Regions from separate parts of the Paraburkholderia sp. J41 genome, predicted to be linked through region 3. Evidence: predicted binding sites of a transcription regulator. Region 3 holds the regulator's gene; each other region holds the start of a gene.
What was found. The regulator FliA, encoded in region 3, starts transcription of late flagellar genes. The targets are predictions, from matches to a motif close to CTAAAGTTTNNNNNNNNNNNGCCGNTA.

Region 1: the regulator FliA is predicted to act here: its motif matches at 3,281-3,307, upstream of motA (flagellar motor stator protein MotA).
Region 2: the regulator FliA is predicted to act here: its motif matches at 1,748-1,774, upstream of U5805_RS12575 (flagellin).

What each region holds. Positions count from the first base shown of each region.
Region 1 covers NZ_CAJMZE010000010.1:11,239-17,352, forward strand. The annotation lists gene cheA (chemotaxis protein CheA) at 1-814, opposite strand, end outside; gene U5805_RS12500 (response regulator) at 870-1,244, opposite strand; gene motB (flagellar motor protein MotB) at 1,258-2,346, opposite strand; gene motA (flagellar motor stator protein MotA) at 2,357-3,217, opposite strand; gene flhC (flagellar transcriptional regulator FlhC) at 3,705-4,256, opposite strand; gene flhD (flagellar transcriptional regulator FlhD) at 4,522-4,839, opposite strand; gene U5805_RS12525 (glycosyltransferase family 4 protein) at 5,422-6,114, shown strand, end outside.
Region 2 covers NZ_CAJMZE010000010.1:22,223-28,336, reverse strand. The annotation lists gene fliD (flagellar filament capping protein FliD) at 1-21, opposite strand, end outside; gene U5805_RS12575 (flagellin) at 183-1,655, opposite strand; gene U5805_RS12570 (aldo/keto reductase) at 2,171-3,112, shown strand; gene rpsU (30S ribosomal protein S21) at 3,591-3,803, shown strand; gene U5805_RS12560 (hypothetical protein) at 3,947-4,399, opposite strand; gene U5805_RS12555 (DNA-3-methyladenine glycosylase I) at 4,764-5,372, opposite strand; gene U5805_RS12550 (BadF/BadG/BcrA/BcrD ATPase family protein) at 5,542-6,114, shown strand, end outside.
Region 3 covers NZ_CAJMZE010000016.1:138,748-144,861, reverse strand. The annotation lists gene flhF (flagellar biosynthesis protein FlhF) at 469-2,769, shown strand; partial or broken gene U5805_RS18385 (MinD/ParA family ATP-binding protein) at 2,762-3,637, shown strand; gene U5805_RS18380 (RNA polymerase sigma factor FliA) at 3,968-4,699, shown strand; partial or broken gene U5805_RS31845 (pentapeptide repeat-containing protein) at 4,886-4,960, shown strand; gene U5805_RS18375 (flagellar protein FlgN) at 5,363-5,806, opposite strand; gene flgM (flagellar biosynthesis anti-sigma factor FlgM) at 5,855-6,114, opposite strand, start outside.

The sequences.
Region 1 (6,114 bases), on a different contig from region 3:
ACGGCACGTCGGTTTCGAGCCACATCGTCAGGTCGTCGCCGGTCTTGACCTGACCGATGATGCGGCCGAGATTGCCCAGTTCTTCGACGAGCAGTTCCTGATCCTTGGCATCGACGGCGCGCAGCGTGATGCGCAGATGGGGGCCTTCGGCCGCCGCGCCGCCAGCCGCGGCCGGCGCTTCGGCGCCGCCGCTCGCGGCCTCGATCGCTTCGTTCACGACGTGCTCGGGCGCGCCGCCCGTTGCCGGTGCGGGCGCGGGCGCGGCGCCGAGCGTGCTATACGCCTCGAACGCGGCTTCGAGGTCTTCCTCGGAGTCGGGGCCTGCGGACGCGGGCGGCGCGGCGAAAGCCGGCTCGGCAACCGGCGCCGCCGCAACCGGAGCGGCGGGGGCGGCCGAAGCGGCTTCGGGCGCGGGCATGCCGAGGCTTTCCGCGTACAGGCGCTCGAGCTTGCCGCGCACGGCGGCCGCCGCTTGCGCGTCGGGTTCGGCGCTGGCGCGATACGCCGCAAGCTGATCCGACAGCACGTCCTTGGTTTCGAGGAACGTGTCGATCATGTCCTTGCGCAGCACCAGCTCGTTGTTGCGAGCGCGATCGAGCAGCGATTCGAGAATGTGCGTGGTTTCGGTGAGCGCCGTGAAGCCGAACGTGGCCGCGCCGCCCTTGATCGAGTGGGCCGCGCGGAAGATCGCCGCCAGATCCTCGGGATCGGGACGGCCGACGTCCAGGTTCAGGAGAAGCTGCTCCATCTGCGCGAGCAGCTCGTCCGCCTCGTCGAAGAACGTCTGATAGAACTGAGTGATGTCGAGAGTCATTGCTCTTTCACCGCGATAAATACCGGTTTGCTGTTCGGGAACGACGCGCCGCGCCTCATGGGTTGGCCTCGCCGAGCGCGCTCGCCAGATCGACGAGCAGTTCGGGGTCGACCGGCTTTTCGATCCAGCCGGTCGCGCCTGCGTCGCGCACGGCTGCCTTGAAGCCTTCGTCCGACTCCGTGGTCAGCACGAGAATGGGCGTTTCGAGGTACGAAGGATTCGCCCGCAACTGCTTGATGAGGTCGAGTCCGCCCATGCGCGGCATGTACAGGTCCGTGAGCACGAGGTCGAAGCGCTGGGCGAGCGCATGCTCCAGCCCTTCGTCGCCGTCGCACGCCACCGTCACGTCGTAGCCTGCCGAGCCGAGCGCCGCACGCAGGATCTCCCGCATGGACACCGAATCGTCGATCGCCAGAATGTGTCTGATCATCCGTTCCTCGTTGTCATTGCGCCGATGCCGCCGGCTTCGGCCCGAACGGCGCGATCTCCTGCGCCGCCCCGCCGCTGGGCGCCGCGCCCAGCTTCGGCGCGATCTCCACGGCCGCCGGCGACGCCTTGCCCGGAATCAGGTCGGGCGCGAGCGGGGGCAGGTTCTTGCCCGAGCCCGCCGCGTCGTCGGAAAGCGTGGTGGTGGTCGAGTCGTCGTGCATCATCGCGTCCTCGGACTTCTTGTTGAGCACGATGATGCTGATGCGGCGGTTCTCCGGGTCGAGCGGATCGGCCTTGTTCAGATTCTGCGTGGACGCAAGCCCGAGCACGCGCAACACCTTCGCTTCGTCCATGCCGCCCGCGACCAGCTCGCGGCGCGAGGCGTTCGCGCGGTCGGCGGAAAGCTCCCAGTTGCTGTAGCCCTTCTCGCCGCCCGCGTACGGCACGGCGTCGGTGTGGCCCTGCACCACGATGCGGTTGGGCACGTCGTTGAGCGTCTTGCCGATCGCACGGAGAATGTCGCGCATGTACGGCTCCACCACGTCGCGCGCGGTCGCGAACATCGGGCGCTTCTGCGAGTCGACGATCTCGATGCGCAAGCCCTGCAACGTCGAGTCGATGCGAATCTGCTGCTTGAACTGGCGCAGCGTGGGGTTCGCCTCGATGGCGGCCATCAGCTTCACCTGAAGATCGTGCAGGCGCACCTGCTCCTTGCGTTCGAGCGAGCCTTGCAACTGCTTGTTGGCGTCGTCGTCGTCGTGCGTCGAAGTCTGGCGCTCCGAGCGCTCGTTCTGGCCGTTGCTGCGGCGCGTGATGCCTTGATCCTGCGACGAGATATCGCGTCCGCCGCCCCTCACGATGCTGGAGTCTTCCGCGCTGCGGTCGCCGCCCCAGAGCGTGATCTTGAGCGGCTGGTTGAAGTAGTCGGCAATGCCGCGCAACTGCGCCGTCGACGCCGACGACAGCAGCCACATCAGCAGGAAGAACGCCATCATCGCGGTCATGAAGTCCGCGTAGGCGAGCTTCCATGCGCCGCCGTGGTGGCCGCCCTTCTTCGGTGCGGCGCGCTTGACGACGATCGCGCGGTCCTTGTTGTTGCTCATCGTGCCGTCCTTACTTCGCCTTCACGCGGCGCACGTGCTCTTCAAGCTCGGTGAACGAGGGGCGCTCGGTCGAAAACAGCACCTTGCGGCCGAACTCCACGGCAATCGCGGGCGCGTAGCCGTTCAGGCTCGCGAGGATCGTCACCTTGATGCACTGGAACATCTTGGTCGACTCGGTCACGCGCTGCTCGGCGAGCGAGGCGAGCGGGCCGATCAGGCCATACGAAAGCAGAATGCCGAGGAAGGTGCCGACGAGCGCCTGCGCGATCATCTCGCCGAGCACCGCGGGCGGCTTGTCGGCGGACGCCATGGTGTGAACCACGCCCATCACGGCCGCCACGATGCCGAACGCGGGCATGGCGTCGCCGACCTTCGAAAGCGCGTGCGCGGGCGCTTCGCCTTCGGAGTGGTGCGTTTCGATTTCCTCGTCCATGAGGCTTTCGATCTCGAAGGCGTTCATGTTGCCGCCCACCATCAGGCGCAGATAGTCGGTGAGAAATTCGACGATGTGATGGTCGGCCAGGATCTTCGGGTATTGCGTGAAGATCGGGCTTTTCGACGGATCGTCGATATCGGCTTCGAGCGTGAGCGTGCCTTCCTTGCGCGCCTTCGCGAGCAGGACGTAGAGCAGCGCGAGCAGCTCCATGTACACGTCCTTGCTGTACTTCGAGCCCTTGAACAGCGCCGGCAGCACGCGCAGCGTGGCCTTGATCGTCTTCATGCCGTTGCCGAGGATGAATGCGCCGAGGCCCGCCCCGGCGATCATCAGCACTTCGACCGGCTGCAAGAGCGCGGCAAGGTGGCCGCCCTCCATGGCATAGCCGCCGAAGACGCACGCGATCGTCACGAGAGTTCCAACGATAATCAGCACAGACGGGTCCTCACTGGAAAAAATGCGCCGCGAACCGCCGTCGGCCCGCGCCCTTAGCTGGGTTTACGGCATCGCCGCGAAAAACTTTGAGCGTGTGCGCCGAGCGCGGCGGGCGGGGTTTGCCCGTAGGGGTTGCCGTGAAGAGGGAAATTGGGGATGGAGCGAGCGGACGGCGCGGCGAGCGCGACGACGGCGCGCGGCGTGCCCCGGCGAGAGCGGGCGCGGCAACAGCGCGTGACGCGACGCGGGCCGGAGCGCGCGGCGCTCCTGTGGCGTTCGCGGCTCTCGCGGTGCTCGTGCGGCAATGCGCCGCCTTCGCGCGCCGCGCCGCATCTTCCCGGCATCGCTGCTCCTATTTCGCTATACCTTCGGCGCTTCTTTGCCGCTTCTTTGCCGCTTCATTGCCGCCTTCGTTGCTGCTTTATTACCGCTTCATTGCCGCATCCCGACCTCGCTTCGCCGCGCCCGGCAACGCATGGCGGGGCACTCAGGCCACGGCGTGCGCCGCCTGAACCGCCAGCGCCGCGCGTCGCGTGCGGCCCGCGCGCGACGGCGGCTGGCAGAGCCCGCAGACATACGCATGCCGCGGATCGTGCGCGTGCGCGACGAAATGGCCGCGGCAGCGCGTACACGGCGTCATCTGCAACAGGTTCGAGCCGAAATAGCGCACGAGCGTCCACGCGCGCGTGAGCGAGAGCGCGGCCGGTTCGTCCTGAATCCGGCACTGTTCCAGATAAAGGCGGTAACTCTTCGCGATCGCCTGCACCGGCTCGCAGCGCGCCTCGCGCCGCATGAAGAGAAACGTGTTGTAGAACAGCGAAGCGTGGACGTTGGGCTGCCACATCATGAACCAGTCGGTCGAAAACGGCAGCATGCCCTTGGGCGGCGACTCGCCCCTCACTTCCTTGTAGAGCCGCACGAGCCGCTCGCGGGAGAGCGAGGTTTCCGCCTCCAGCAATTGCAGGCGCGCGCCCAGTTCGATCAGCTCGATCGCGAGCGCGATCTCCTTGACCTCCTGCACCACACTTTTGGTCGCCATGGATCGTCGACGGATTCCCGATGAAAGTGCGACGAATCGCGAAACGCGATGAACGGGCCGCGCGGCGCATGGCAGCTTGGCGCGCGCGACGCCGTGCGCGAGCGCGGGACCGCGCGATGCCTGAGCGATGCCGCGACAGCGCCGATGTGCGCGCGCCGGCGCTTTTGCGCCGGTTTTGCGCCGGTTTTACGCCGGTTTGCGCCGAATTTCGCGCCGAACCCGGGCCGCCTCGCCGCACTGCGCGAAGGGTGCCCGCTTCGTGCGTTCAGCCGATCTGCTCGACGTCCTGGCTCGCCATGAGAATCGCCGAGTGCGTCTGCACGGACTTGCCCTTGTCGGCGAGCGCGCTGAGGATCGCGTGATCGTCGAAGCGGAAGCGGCAGAGCAACTGGTTCGATGCGGCCAGACGCACCGTCTGCGCGAACGAAAGGTTCGCGATCACTTCGGCGATCTGCTCGGAGATGCCCATGCGGAACATGCCCGTCGGCTTGTCCTCGCGCAACAGACGTTGCGCGAGCAACAGATACGACAGGTTCACTTCCTTGATCTCACTGAGCATGTCGCTGTGTATCTTCGCGCTCATGGATTCCCCCGAATCTGAAACTACGTGGCTGGTCAGGCCGCTTGCGGAAAACGTTTGCTCGCTCGATCGCGGCCCAAGGGCAGCCGAACGGCTCGGTTATGGTCGTGATGCCATTTTGGACGGGGCGCGAACAATTGAAAATTGGCGGGACGCCGCGACGCGTTGCGAGAAAAACTTTCGCATGCGTGTAGGAATTTTTCTGACAAGAACGCGGGAAGGGAGGCGGGAGGGGCGATGCGCGATGTCGAGCGCATACGAACAATCGTCTGTAGATTATAGGCTTTTTATAAATTGCGACATTGCGCCGCACACACGCAAGCCGCCGGGATGCGACCCGGGCACGCTGTTTGCGAATGCCGCGCGCACCCTGCGTCACGGTTTGCAATGGCCGCTTACCGTCGCTGTATCCCGCTGTAACAACATTAAGCGTTTGAAAAACCGCTCCGTCTGGCGCGATGAAGTCGCCATAATCGGTCTCAGGGATTACCCGAAACCGCTGAAAACCGCCGTATCCGCCGCAGTCGCCGCGCCATGCCGCTCATGTCGTCGCAATCCAGCGGCCTTTGCCAAGGAGATCATTCCATGCGAATCGCACAAATTGCGCCCCTCTATGAAGCCGTCCCGCCGAAGCTCTACGGCGGCACCGAGCGCGTCGTGTCCTATCTGACCGAGGCGCTGGTCGAGCAAGGCCACGAGGTGACGCTGTTCGCCAGCGGCGATTCGGTCACCTCGGCGAAGCTCGAAGCGGCGTGGCCGCGCGCGCTGCGGCTCGACCCGACCGTGCGCGACGCGCTCGCGCCGCACATCGTGCTGCTCGAGCGCGTGCGCCAGATGGCGCACCAGTTCGACGTGCTGCATTTTCACCTCGACTATCTGCCGTTCCCGCTGTTCTCGCAGATGGACACGCCGTTCGTCACCACGCTGCACGGCCGTCTCGACTTGCCCGAGTTGCAGCCGGTGTTCGAGACCTTCCAGGACGCGCCCGTCATCTCGATTTCCGATTCGCAGCGCCAGCCGCTGCCGCAGGCCGCGTGGCAGAACACCATCTACCACGGTCTGCCGAAGGATCTGCTCACGCCGCAAACGGGCAAGAAGCCCGAATATCTGGCGTTTCTCGGCCGCATCTGCCCGGAAAAGCGCGTGGACACGGCCATTCGCATCGCCGCGCTCTCGGGCCTGCCGCTGAAGATTGCCGCGAAGGTCGACAAGGTCGACCAGGAATATTTCAAGACCGAAATCGAGCCGCTGCTTTCGCAGGCCAACGTGGAGTTCATC
Region 2 (6,114 bases), on a different contig from region 3:
GGTTCCGCTGACGGTTGACATGTGTGCTCCGTACTGGCTCTGGACTACGCGATCCGGCCATATGCCGGAAGAAGAGGTCGCTTGTACAAACGCCGCATGCGCGCGGCATGCGGCTCAAATGGTTGCGCGGGCGCGCCGTGCGACTTCTGCACAGCGCGCCCGCGGCTATCGCCCGGCTCCGATTACTGGAGGAGCTTGAGCACTTGCTGCGGCTGCGAGTTGGCTTGCGCCAGCACCGAGATACCGGCTTGTTGCAGCACTTGCGCCTTGCTCAGGTTCGCCGTTTCCTGCGCGAAGTCCGCGTCGGTGATCTGCGATTGCGCGCTCGACAGGTCGGTCGACTCAGCTTGCTGCGACGTCGAGATGCCCGTCAGACGGTTCTGCGCGGCGCCGAGCGTTGCCTGGATGTTGTTGATCGTCGCGAGTGCGTTGTCGACCGTTTCCATCGCGAGGTTCGCGCCTTGCGTCGTGCTGATGTTGACAGCGGCCACCGAGGTCGGTGCGTTGTTGTAGTTGATCGAAGCGAGCGAAGTCGTGTTGGTCGGGTACGTCTGGACCGAGCTCGTGCCGATCGTGCTGGTCGGAGCCGTGCCGTTGAACGCCAGCGTCGAAGCCGCGCCGCCCGAAACCGCCGCGCCCGAGAACAGGGCCGACGTCACCGTGCTCGACAGCGAGTTGCCGTTCTGGTCGACGAACTGCACGCCGCCGCTGCCGTTCGATTCGACGGTGATCGACGTGATCGTGTTGGCCGTGCCGGCCGAAGCGGCCGAACCGTTGGCCGGGTTGATGCTCAGGCCGGAAAGCGTGCCCAGCACTTGACCCGACGTAGCCGTCGAACCCCAGCCCGCCGCGGCTGCCGTGATGCCCGACATTTCCGTGCTCAGGTTCAGGCCGTTGCTTGCGCTGCTGTTCAGGGCGATGCTGCTGATGCCGTTCGTCGACGTCGTCGTGAACAGGGCCGCCGAAGCCGCGCTCGAGAGAACCTGGTTGTTCTGGTCGGTGTACGTGAAGCCGCCGTGACCGTCGGCCAGCACGTTGATCGAGGTGATCGCGGCGGCGTTGGCCGTCGTGTTGACCGTGCCGTTCGAGTTCAGGTCGAGGCCCGTGATCGTGCCGAGCGTGTTGCCGGCCTGGACCGGGCCGCTGCCGAGCGAAGCCGCCGAAACGCCCTGGCTCAGGTTGATCGAGATGGTTTGGCCGACGTTCGAGCCGACTTGAACCGAGATGTTGCCGGCCGTGCCGTTCAGCAGGTTGATGCCGTTGTACGTCGTTTGCGACGCGAGACGGTTCACTTCGGCGATCTGCTGCGACACTTCCTGTTGCAGCGCTGCCTGGTTGCTCGAGGAGAGCGAGCCGCCCGCGGCTTCGTTGGCGAGCTGGCGAATGGTTTGCAAGCTTTGCGTGATCTGGCTCAGACCCGTGCTAGCCGTCTGGACCATCGAAACGCCGTCGTTCGCGTTCGACACGCCTTGCGTGAGGCCGTTGATCGCCGTTTGCAGGGTCGTCGAGATCGCGAGACCGGCTGCGTCGTCTGCCGCGCTGTTGATGCGCTTGCCCGACGACAGGCGCGTGATGGCCTGCGAAAGCGCGCTACCCGAGCCGCTCAGATTTTCCTGGGCGACGAGCGACGAAATATTACTGTTGATGCTAAGCATGGAATTCTCCGTAGAGGCTAGAGTCTTTGAATCCTGGCCACGTTGAAAACGGCGGAAGCACATCGTTCATTGCTGGCCGCCTCAGTGAAGGTTGACGGCGGGCCTGAAAAAAACTTGAGAGTTCTTGCACAAACTATTGCGCCCCGTTTCGCGCAAGGTCCGGCGCATTCGCGCCCGCCGCGCCTGACGCACGGATTTACGCGGGTTGGCGGGGATTTCAGGCTGTCCGGAAGGCCCGGCATGTCGATGCGAACCGCTTACGAGGCGTTACCGCTTCTTGCTGCGGCGCGTTCGCCGAGGCGCGCGTGGCGTCGCGGCTGCAACGTCCGGCGCGCCGGCGTATGCTCAACAGTCCCGCTTTTCGAGCCCGGGAGCCAGGATTCGCGAGGTCGCGGCAGCCGGATTCGCGGCGCGTGCCGCTCGCCGCTGTCACGACGCCGTCGCGGCGATCTTGCGGAGATTGCGCGGAGATCGCGGACCATCGCGGACGATTTCGCCCATTTCACGGAGTCATCATGGAACAACGCAGGATCGGCACTTCCGCCTTGCAGGTCGCCCCGCTCATGTTCGGCGGAAACGTTTTCGGCTGGACGGCCGACGAAGCCACCTCGTTCTCGATCCTCGACGCCTTCACCGACGCCGGCCTCGATTTCATCGACACCGCCGACGTTTATTCGGCGTGGGTGCCCGGCAACCAGGGCGGCGAGTCGGAGACGATCATCGGCAAATGGCTCGCGAAAAGCGGCAAGCGCGACAAGGTGGTGATCGCGACCAAGGTCGCGAAGGACGCGCGCCGGCGCGGGCTGTCGGCCGCGAACATCGCCGCCGCCGTGGAGGATTCGCTGCGCCGCCTGCAAACCGATTACATCGACGTCTACTTCTCGCACGAGGACGACCAGAGCGTGCCGCTGGAGGAAACGCTGGGCGCGTACCAGCGGCTCATCGAGGCGGGCAAGGTACGCGTGATCGGCGCGTCGAACTATACCGGCGCGCGCATCGAGGAGGCGCTGGCCGTGGCGAAGCAATCCGGCCTGCCCGCGTATCAGATCGTTCAGCCTGAATACAACCTGTACGACCGCGCGCACTACGAAGCCGACATCGAGCCCGTGGCGCTCGCACAGAAGCTCGCGGTCGTGCCCTATTACAGCCTCGCGAGCGGCTTCTTGTCGGGCAAGTACCGTTCGCGCGAGGACTTGAGCAAGAGCGCGCGCGGCTCGCGCGTGGAAAAGTATCTCGACCATCGCGGCATCCGCATTCTGGCGGCGCTCGATTTCGTGGCGGAGCGCCACGGCAGCACGCTCGCGGCGGTGGCGCTCGCGTGGCTGATCGCGCGTCCGAGCATCACGGCGCCGATCGCGAGCGCAACTTCGCTCGATCAGCTCGAAAGCCTCGCGGCGGCCGTGCGCCTGAAGCTCGATCCCGCCGATATTCAGGCGCTCAACGACGCCAGCGCCTGATGCGCCGCTCAGGCCGCGCCGGGCGCCGAATGCCGCCAGGCGCGGCTTTGCGCGATTTCTGATCGCCGGACGGATGACTTGACGAAATGCGGGACGAAATGCGGGACGAAAGGGGGAAGGAGACGCGGGACGGGCGGCGCGCATTGGGGAACGTGTGCGGCGCTTCGTGCAAGTCATTGAAGTGCATCAACAAAGCCTGGTCAGGCGGAATCTTTCCTGATATCATTGAGAGTGAATTGAGATCTTTGCCTGTTTTGTTGCCGTGTTCGTTACTGTTGGCGGCCGCAAACCGGCGGTCAGGCGCGTTTTGCTGCAAGGTGAGCCTGGCCGCGTTCCGCTGTGAACCCCCTATTCTCTTTTCCGGCCTCCGTGGCCGCCTTGCCTCTCGTTACGCCCCCACGCGGCGAACGACCGGAGGGCCGGTGCGTGAGCGATTCCACGCTCGCGCCATTGAAACGCAAATTGAACCAGGTAATACATGACGACGATTCTTCTGAAAGAAAACGAGCCGTTCGAAGTGGCAATCCGCCGCTTCCGCCGCGCAATCGAAAAGAACGGCCTGATCGCCGAACTGCGTGAGCGCCAGTCCTACGAAAAGCCGACGGCCGTTCGCAAGCGCAAGAAGGCCGCTGCTGTTAAGCGCCTGCACAAGCGCCTGCGCAGCCAGATGCTGCCGAAGAAGCTCCACTAAGAGTTTTTTCAGAAATCCGCCAGACGGCGGCGCATGCTTCGCAAGAAGCTGCGCCGCCGTTTGCGTTTGGCGATTGGCGATTGCGTTTGACGTCTGCGTCTGGGTTGGAGTTTGCGGCGGCTTTTACGCAGCCGCCCGGCGCGCTAAGCCGCGTCCCTGATGTGCCCGGGCGATAGTCCGAATTGCGCCGCGATCGAGCAAAGCCGCTCCCGCCATTCCCACACGCCGAACACGTCGTGTACGTTCTGAAGGCAACTAAGCAGGCTCACCGTGGTTGGATCGTAAATGTTGACGTGCGCGCGCAAGAGCGCCTTCTTCAGCGCGGCCACGCCGACATCCATATAGAGCGGCACCTCGCTGGCCTCGCGGCCGACGAAGCGCACGGGAATGCCCTCCATCGCGCTCACATAGTCTCGTGGGCGGATCAGGCTGCCGACCGGGCAGCCGCCGTAGTTGCCGTGGCTGTTGACGCCGCAGCCGCCGCCCCGATAGGCGCCGCCGCCGCGTGGAAGCAGCGACGCGCGCCCTTGGCCGCCGAGATGCGCCACGGCGCGGTCGAAGATTTCCTGATGCGTCAGGAAGTGGACGTTTTTCATTTCAGCCCCCTGTCCCCCGATGGCGGGCACAGCGGTTAATTCGCCTCGAATGCGGCGCCGCCGGCCTCCCGGCCGACATCTGAACCTGTCCCCTGACGCGCTGCATCCACTTTCGTTATAACGGCGCGCCGAAAGAAAAACGTGGCGCTGCGCACGATGGCGAATCGAAAACCGGCTTCGTGCGCGGTCGAGCGGTGCGCGGAGCGTCGCGCAACCCTTTGATGCGCTTGAGTTTTCGACCGACCGAGACGACGGCTCGGGATTTTCCCCAACTTCGGGCGCCGAGCCGGCGAGGTGTTGCCCAAACGCAGCAATCGCCTAATTGCCGCCGTTTTTACGCTGACGAAATCCGCCGCGCCTATCATCACGCCGGCTGCTTTTTGCCCGGCTTCTTGCCGTGCCCCGTGGCGCGAGCGACGCACGCCGCGCGGCACATGCAGTCGCGCTCGTGGTCGTTGACCATGCCCACGGCTTGCATGAACGCGTAGCAGATGGTCGTGCCGACGAACTTGCACCCGTACTTCTTGAGCGCCTTGCTGAGCGCGTCCGAGACTTCCGTCGAGGCGGGCGCGTCGCGGTACGAAGCCAGGTCGTTCTGGAGCGGCGTGTCGTTCACGAACGACCAGACGAAGTTGGCGAGCGAGCCGTGCTCGGCCTGAATCTGCTGAACCGCGCGCGCGTTGAGGATGGCCGATTCGATCTTCGCTCGATTGCGCACGATGGACGCGTCTTCCATTAGCGTTTCGACGCGTTTGGGCGTGAAGCGCGCGACCTTGGCGACGTCGAAACCCGCGAATGCACGCCGGTAGCCTTCGCGCTTGTTGAGGATTGTCGACCACGAAAGGCCGGCCTGCGCCCCTTCGAGCACGAGCATTTCGAAGAGGTGCTGGTCGTCGCGCGAGGGGACGCCCCACTCGGTATCGTGGTAATGCGCGAGCGCTTCGGTCGTCGCCCAGTTACAGCGGTGTGTCACGATGAATTCTCCTTGCGAGCCGCCATTGCGGCCCCGCAAGAATAACGGATCGCGATCGCGAGAACACCCTGGCCATCCGGCTAATTGTGCGATTGAGGTCAAGCCGTTAGTCTCTGCGGCACGACACGATTTTCGACATCTCTTTTTCGCGCGAGGCGCGGCAAACATCATGCAGAACTATTCCTGGCTGGTTGGCGTGGACGGCGGCGGCACCGGCACGCGCGTCGCGCTCGGCGACATCCACGGCGTCGAACTGGCTCGCGCCACGGCGGGCCCGTCGGGGCTCGGGCTCGGCATCGAGCGCGCGTGGCAATCGATCGAGGCGGGGTGCCGTGCGGTTTTCGCCGAGGCGGGCGTGCCGTTCGACTGGTCGCAATGCATACTCGGCTGCGGGCTCGCGGGCGTGAACAACCCCGCCTGGCTCGGGCCGTTTCTCGCGGCCGCACCGGGCGTCGCGGCGCTGGCCGTGGAAAGCGACGTCTACACGTCGCTGCTGGGCGCGCACGGCGGCGCGCCGGGCGTGGTGGTCGCGCTGGGCACCGGCAGCATCGCGGCGGCGCTGTCCGAGAGCGGCGAGTGCCGCATTGCAGGCGGCTTCGGCTTTCCGTCCGGCGACGAAGCGAGCGGCGCGTGGTTTGGCCTGCGTGCGATCGTCTGGGCGCAGCAGGCGCTCGACGGGCGCGTGGCGATGGACGCGTTCGCGCAGGCGCTGCTTGCCCACGTCGGCGCGACCGACCGCGAA
Region 3 (6,114 bases):
TTTTCGGCGATGGAATGAAGCCCGCGGTCGCGGGCTTTTTCATGGGCGCCGCACGCGCGCCTTCCGAAAGACCGCGTGCGCCTCGCGCTTGCCCACGGCGATCGGCGGCACGAGCGGTTCTTGCCGGCCTCATGACGTCATGACGAGCCAGGCAATCCCCAACACTGCGGTGTGTCGGTGTGCCGCCGCATGGCTCGTCGCCGATTCCCTTCGCGAACACGTCCGCCGATACGTCCGGCGAGCGGCCGGCGACCGGCCAGCGACCCGCATCGGCGCGCGGCCCCACCCATCCCGCGAATTACCCGCATTTCTCCGGCTTGATCCATCAATCGTGAAAGGTCCGGCGGCGAAATAATTTCACCATCGGAAAAGCCCTGTCGCGATGCGCGGGCAGCAGTATTCCAACGCCATTCCAGCAAACAGACGACCGGCGGCGCACGAAACCGCTCACCTCATCAGGGGCCTAGCTTGAACATTCGCAAATTCATCGGTGGCACCAGCCGCGACGCGTTACGACTCGTACGCGAAGCGCTGGGCGCGGACGCCGTCGTTCTGTCGAACCGCACGCTGGACGATGGCAACGTGGAGATCGTCGCGCTCGCGGATCGCGACCTCGCGGCGATCGCCCCGGCCGGTGAAGGCGCCGCGCAAGGCCAGGGCGGTTTCGCGGGCTTCGGCTCCGGTGCTTCGGGCGGATTTGGCGCTCAGGCCGGTCAAGGCAACGCGAACGCGTTCGCGCAACCGGCCGCCGCGCTGCCGCGCCCGCCGCGCGCCGTGGCCGCCGCGCCCATCGCAACGGCCGCCGCCGCCGCGCTCGGCGGTGGTGCGAATCCGTATGCGAACGGCGGCATGCCGGACGTGTTTTCGTCGGTGTTCGGCGCGAGCCCCGAAGTGGGCGCCGAGCACGACGGCACGCACGCCGACGCGGACGCCGACAGCGACGCCAGCGCCGACACCAGCGTCACGCTCGGCCGCGAAGCCGCCGCGCCCGCATCGAGCGCGAATGCGCCGCTCGCGTCGGCGTCGCGCGCCGCCGCCGGCCAGCACGCCGCGCAGTCGCCCATGCCGGCCACGCTTCAATCGACGCTGCAATCGACCGCGCAATCGACCGCGCAATCAGCCGGACACGCGGCCGCGCAATCGACGCTTCAATCGACGCTGCAATCGGCGTTCGGCTCGAACGGCAACGCGCCCGTCAACGCGGCGCAGCCGCTTTCCCCGTCGATGCCGCAATCGAATCCGCAGCCGGCTTCACAGGCAGCGTCACAGTCGGGCGCGCCCGCCGGCAACGCCGCGAATGCGGCCGCCAACCTGTTCGGCGCTCACGAAGCCGCCGCGCTGATCGAGCAGGCCGCGAAGAAGTTCGAGGCGCGGCGCGATCCGCAATTCGACGCACCCTTCGACCTGCAAGGCGCGAGCGCGCCGCGCACCATGGCCGAGACGAATCCGTGGCTCATCGACCACGCCCGCCGCATCGCCAACCAGCAGGACGCCGCGCGCGAGGCAGGCATGACGCCTTCGGCGGCGCGCGCCAAGGGTCTCGGCAGCGTGGCCGATCCGGTGCTGCCCGCCGGCGTCGAAGCCACCCAGCCCGAGTGGGCGCGCGAAGCCGCCTACGTGGCCGCGCGCCGCGCCGCGCAAAGCATCGGCCAGAGCGCCGACGCCGCCGGCCCGGCGCCGACCCGGCGCGAGGACGGCGAGAAAGGTGAAAAAGGCGAGAAGGCCGCGGGCAAGCCCGGCGCGCAGAGCACCGCCGCCACGGTGAGCGAGGCGATTCGCGCGCGCATCGAACAGGTCGTCAACGAGACCGTGATGAGCGAGCTGGCTTCCATGCGCGGCATGATGGAAGAACAGTTCGCGGGCCTGCTCTGGGGCGAGCGCCAGCGCCGCAGCCCGATGCAGGGCGCGCTCACGAAGCAGTTGTTCGCGGCCGGTTTCTCGGCGCAGCTCGTGAAGATGATGATCGACCGCCTGCCCGAAGTGGAAACCGAGGAAGCGGGCATGGCGTGGCTCCAGTCGGTGCTCGAATCGAATCTTCCCGTGCTGGAGGACGAAGAAACGCTGATGGAGCGCGGCGGCGTGTTCGCGCTGATGGGCCCGACGGGCGTGGGCAAGACCACGACCACGGCCAAGCTCGCGGCGCGCTGCGTGATGCGCTTCGGCGCGAGCAAGGTCGCGCTGCTCACGACCGACAGCTACCGTATCGGCGGTCACGAGCAACTGCGCATCTTCGGCAAGATTCTCGGCGTTTCGGTGCATGCGGTGCGCGACGGCGCGGATCTGCAACTCGCGCTCGCGGAACTCAAGAACAAGCACATCGTGCTGATCGACACGATCGGCATGAGCCAGCGCGACCGCGCCGTGGCCGACCAGATCGCCATGCTGTGCGGCGCGGGCCGCCCGGTGCGGCGCATCCTGCTGCTCTCGGCGACGAGCCACGGCGACACGCTCAACGAAGTCGTGCAGGCGTACCAGAGCGACGACGCGCCGCTCACGGGCTGCATTCTCACCAAGCTCGACGAGGCGACCAACCTCGGCTGCGCGCTCGACACCGTGCTGCGCTACAAGCTGCCCGTGCATTACGTTTCGACGGGCCAGAAGGTGCCCGAGAACCTTTATGTGGCGACGCGGCGCTTCCTGATCCGCAGCGCCTTTTGCATTCCGCGCGACCGCTCGCCGTTCGTGCCGCACGAGGACGACATTCCCGCGCTGCTTTCCGCGCTCTCGACCCGTTCGAATTCGCAGGCTCCCGAGGTCCGGTTTGGATAAGTTCGTCATCGATCAGGCCGAAGGTCTGCGGCGCTTGCTGGCGCGCGAAGGCTCGCGCGTGGTCGCCGTCACCGGCGGCGCCGGTTCGCCGGGCCGCACGACCGCCGTGGTGAATCTCGCGGCGGCGCTCACGGGGCACGGCAAGGACGTGCTCGTGATCGACGAGTGCCTCGGGCCGCGTTCGGTTTGCGCGACGGTAGGCGGCGTGCGCGGCGCGGGCAGTTTCGCGGCGGTGATGCGCGGCGAGCGCACGCTCGAAGAGGCGGTCGGCCGTCATTCGCTCGGCTTCGGCGTGCTCGCGGCCTCGCGCGACAACCGCGCGCACTACACGAGCAAGCAGTTGCGGCAAGTGCTTTCCGGTCCCGCCGACATCGTGCTGATCGACGCCCAGCTCGACGCCGAAGGCGCGCTTTCGCCGCTCGCGATGCACGCGCACGACGTGCTGCTCGTGATGCGCATCGGCGCGCAGGCGATCACCGACGCCTACGCGTGCCTGAAGCGGCTGCATTTCGCGCATGCGATCGCGCAGTTCCGCGTGCTCGCGAACCACGTGTCGAGCGCCGCCGACGCGCAAGCCGCGATCGAGAATCTCGCCGGCGTGGCGAGCCGTTATCTGAACGTCTCGCTCGACAGCGCCGGTCATGTCGCCGCCGACCCGCACATGGCGCGCGCGCTGCAACTGGCGCGCTGCATCGTCGATGCGTTTCCGTCGACGGCCGCCGCGCGCGATTTCCGCCGGCTGGCGGCCGAACTGCCGCACTGGCCGATGCGGCCCGCGGTATCGGCGCTCTCGCCCGCGCCCGCGCGCTTTGCCGAGGACGTGGCCGAAAACGAGCGTGCGCTGTCGCTGGGCGCCGCGCATGACGCCGCGCACGATTTCGCGCAGGCAGGAACCGCAAACGAGGCACGCGGCGCGACGCAAGCCGCCGCCGCGCCCGACCCCACGCAAGCCGCGCATGTCGCGCTTGCCGCGAACGCCGAGTCGTTCGTGGCGGCGGTGACGGGCGTGTCGACCGTGACGACGGTGCAGAACGCACCATCCGCGCCGGCCCACGCGGGCTGGCGAACCGACACGCCCGCGCAGCGCACGCCGACGCACGCATGACGTGCGCGCCGTGACGCGGCAAAGGTCAGAAGCAACAAGCATGGGCCGGGCGAGGCGCGCGAGCGCCGGCCGCGGCCGGGAGAGGAGAGCATGATGTACAACGCTCAAGGAAAGATTTCGCAGGCCGACGTGCTGGCGAAATACGCGCCGCTCGTGAGGCGGCTGGGCTTGCAGCTCGTCGCCAAGATGCCGGCGAGCGTGGATCTCGACGACCTGATCCAGGCCGGCATGATCGGCCTGCTCGACGCGGCGAACCGCTACAAGGAAGATCAGGGCGCGCAGTTCGAGACCTACGCGAGCCAGCGCATTCGCGGCGCGATGCTCGACGAGCTGCGCAGCAACGACTGGCTGCCGCGCAGCCTGCGCCGCACTTCGCGCGAGGTGGAGAGCGCCGTGCATCAGGTGGAGCAGCGGCTGGGCCGCTCGGCGAGCGAGACCGAAGTGGCCGAGCATCTGAACATGCCGCTCGACGCCTATCAGGGCATGCTCCAGGACCTGCACGGCAGCCAGCTCATCTATTACGAGGACTTCGACCGCTCCGCCGAGGACGAGCCGTTTCTCGACCGCTATTGCGTCGATCATTCGGACCCGCTTTCGGCGCTGCTCGACGACAGCCTGCGCGGCGCGCTGGTCGAAGCGATCGAGCGCTTGCCCGAGCGCGAAAAGCTGCTGATGTCGCTCTATTACGAGCGCGGCATGAACCTGCGCGAGATCGGCGCGGTGATGGAAGTGAGCGAGTCGCGCGTGTGCCAGTTGCACAGCCAGGCCGTGGCGCGACTGCGCACGCGGCTGCGCGAGATGTCGTGGGCGGGCGCGGAGAATTGAGGCGGTAGATCGAGGCGGTAGACGGTTCGCGTGCTTCCCCTCGCGAACCGGTTGCAGCGAGAAAGCCGGAGCGCCGATGGCGCTTCGGCTTTTTTGTTTCGGCGCGAAGCGTTGCGGGAAAGCGGGCGGCCGAAAAGCGCGGTGTCGAAAGGCGGTTGCTGAAAGGCGCGTTGCTGAAAAGGCGCGTTGCTGAAAGGCGCGGTGCTGAAAGGCGCGGTGCTGAAAGGCGCGGTGCTGAAAGGCGCGGTGCTGAAAGGCGCGGTGCTGAAAGGCGTGTCGCCGAAAAGGCGTTGTCGAAAAGCGCGTTGCCGAAAAGGCGCGTTGTCGAAAAGCGCGTTGCCGAAAAGCGCGTTGCCGAAAAGCGTGTCGTCGAAAGGCGTGTTGCGGAAAAGCGGTTGTCGAAAGGCGCGTTGCCGAAAAGCGTGTCGCCGAAAAGGCGTTGTCGAAAAGCGCGTTGCCGAAAAGATGCGTTGCCGAAAAGCGCGTTGTCGAAAAGCGTTGTCGAAAGGCGTGTCGCCGAAAAGCGCGTTGCAGAAAGGCGCGCCGCCCAAAAGCGCCGCCAAAAACACGCCGCCCAAAAGCAAAAAAGCCGAAGCGCACGCTTCGGCTTTCTCGTTCGCCCGTTTGAAACGGCGTCCGCAAACGCGCTTCGGACCGCTCCGGTTACAGCCCGAACGCGGGCAGGCGACCGTCGGGGCCGTACAGCATCGCGCCCTGGCTCGTCTCGCCGCGCAGGATCGCGAGCGCGCGGCGGTTATGGTCCATGCGCGTGCGGATCATCATGCCGATCGTCAGGTTCTTGCGGCGCGCGCGTTCGGTCGAGCCCTTGAGCAGCGCCCATTGGGTCGCGATGCGCGGGTCGCCGTCGCAAGCCAGCTCGATTCCCTTGCGGCCCACGGGCAGGCCGAGACCGGTCAGTTGCGCGTCGCGCGCCTTCTCCAGCCCGGCGAGCCGCGCCGTGAGCGTGGTTTTCTGTTCGACGATCTGCGGCAGCGCCTCCATGCCGTCCGCCGAGACGAGCGCCTTCTCTTCGTAGGCGAGCAGCGACGCGAACGCTTCCACGGTGGCGTGTTCGTCGATCAGTGTGGCAAGGAGGGCATCTTTCATCACTAGCACCAAAAAAGGGAGGCGCGGGTCTCGTCGAAGCGTGCGGCTTTAGCTGCCCGAAGCCGGCTTCATGAGGTCGCGCGCGGTTTGAATCACGCCGTCGGCGATCTTGCCGGCGTCGATTTGCAGCGTGCCGTTCTTGAGCGCGTCCTTGATCGACTGGACGTGCGCCACGTCGATGTCGGCGGAACCGCTCGCCGCGAGCGAGCGCAGCGTGGAGGACAGCGAGGACAGGCTTACGTTGGCGTCGCCTTGCGAGGCGCCGGACGCGGCGGCGTTCCCGGCCGAGGCCGTGGGCGCCGCCGTGC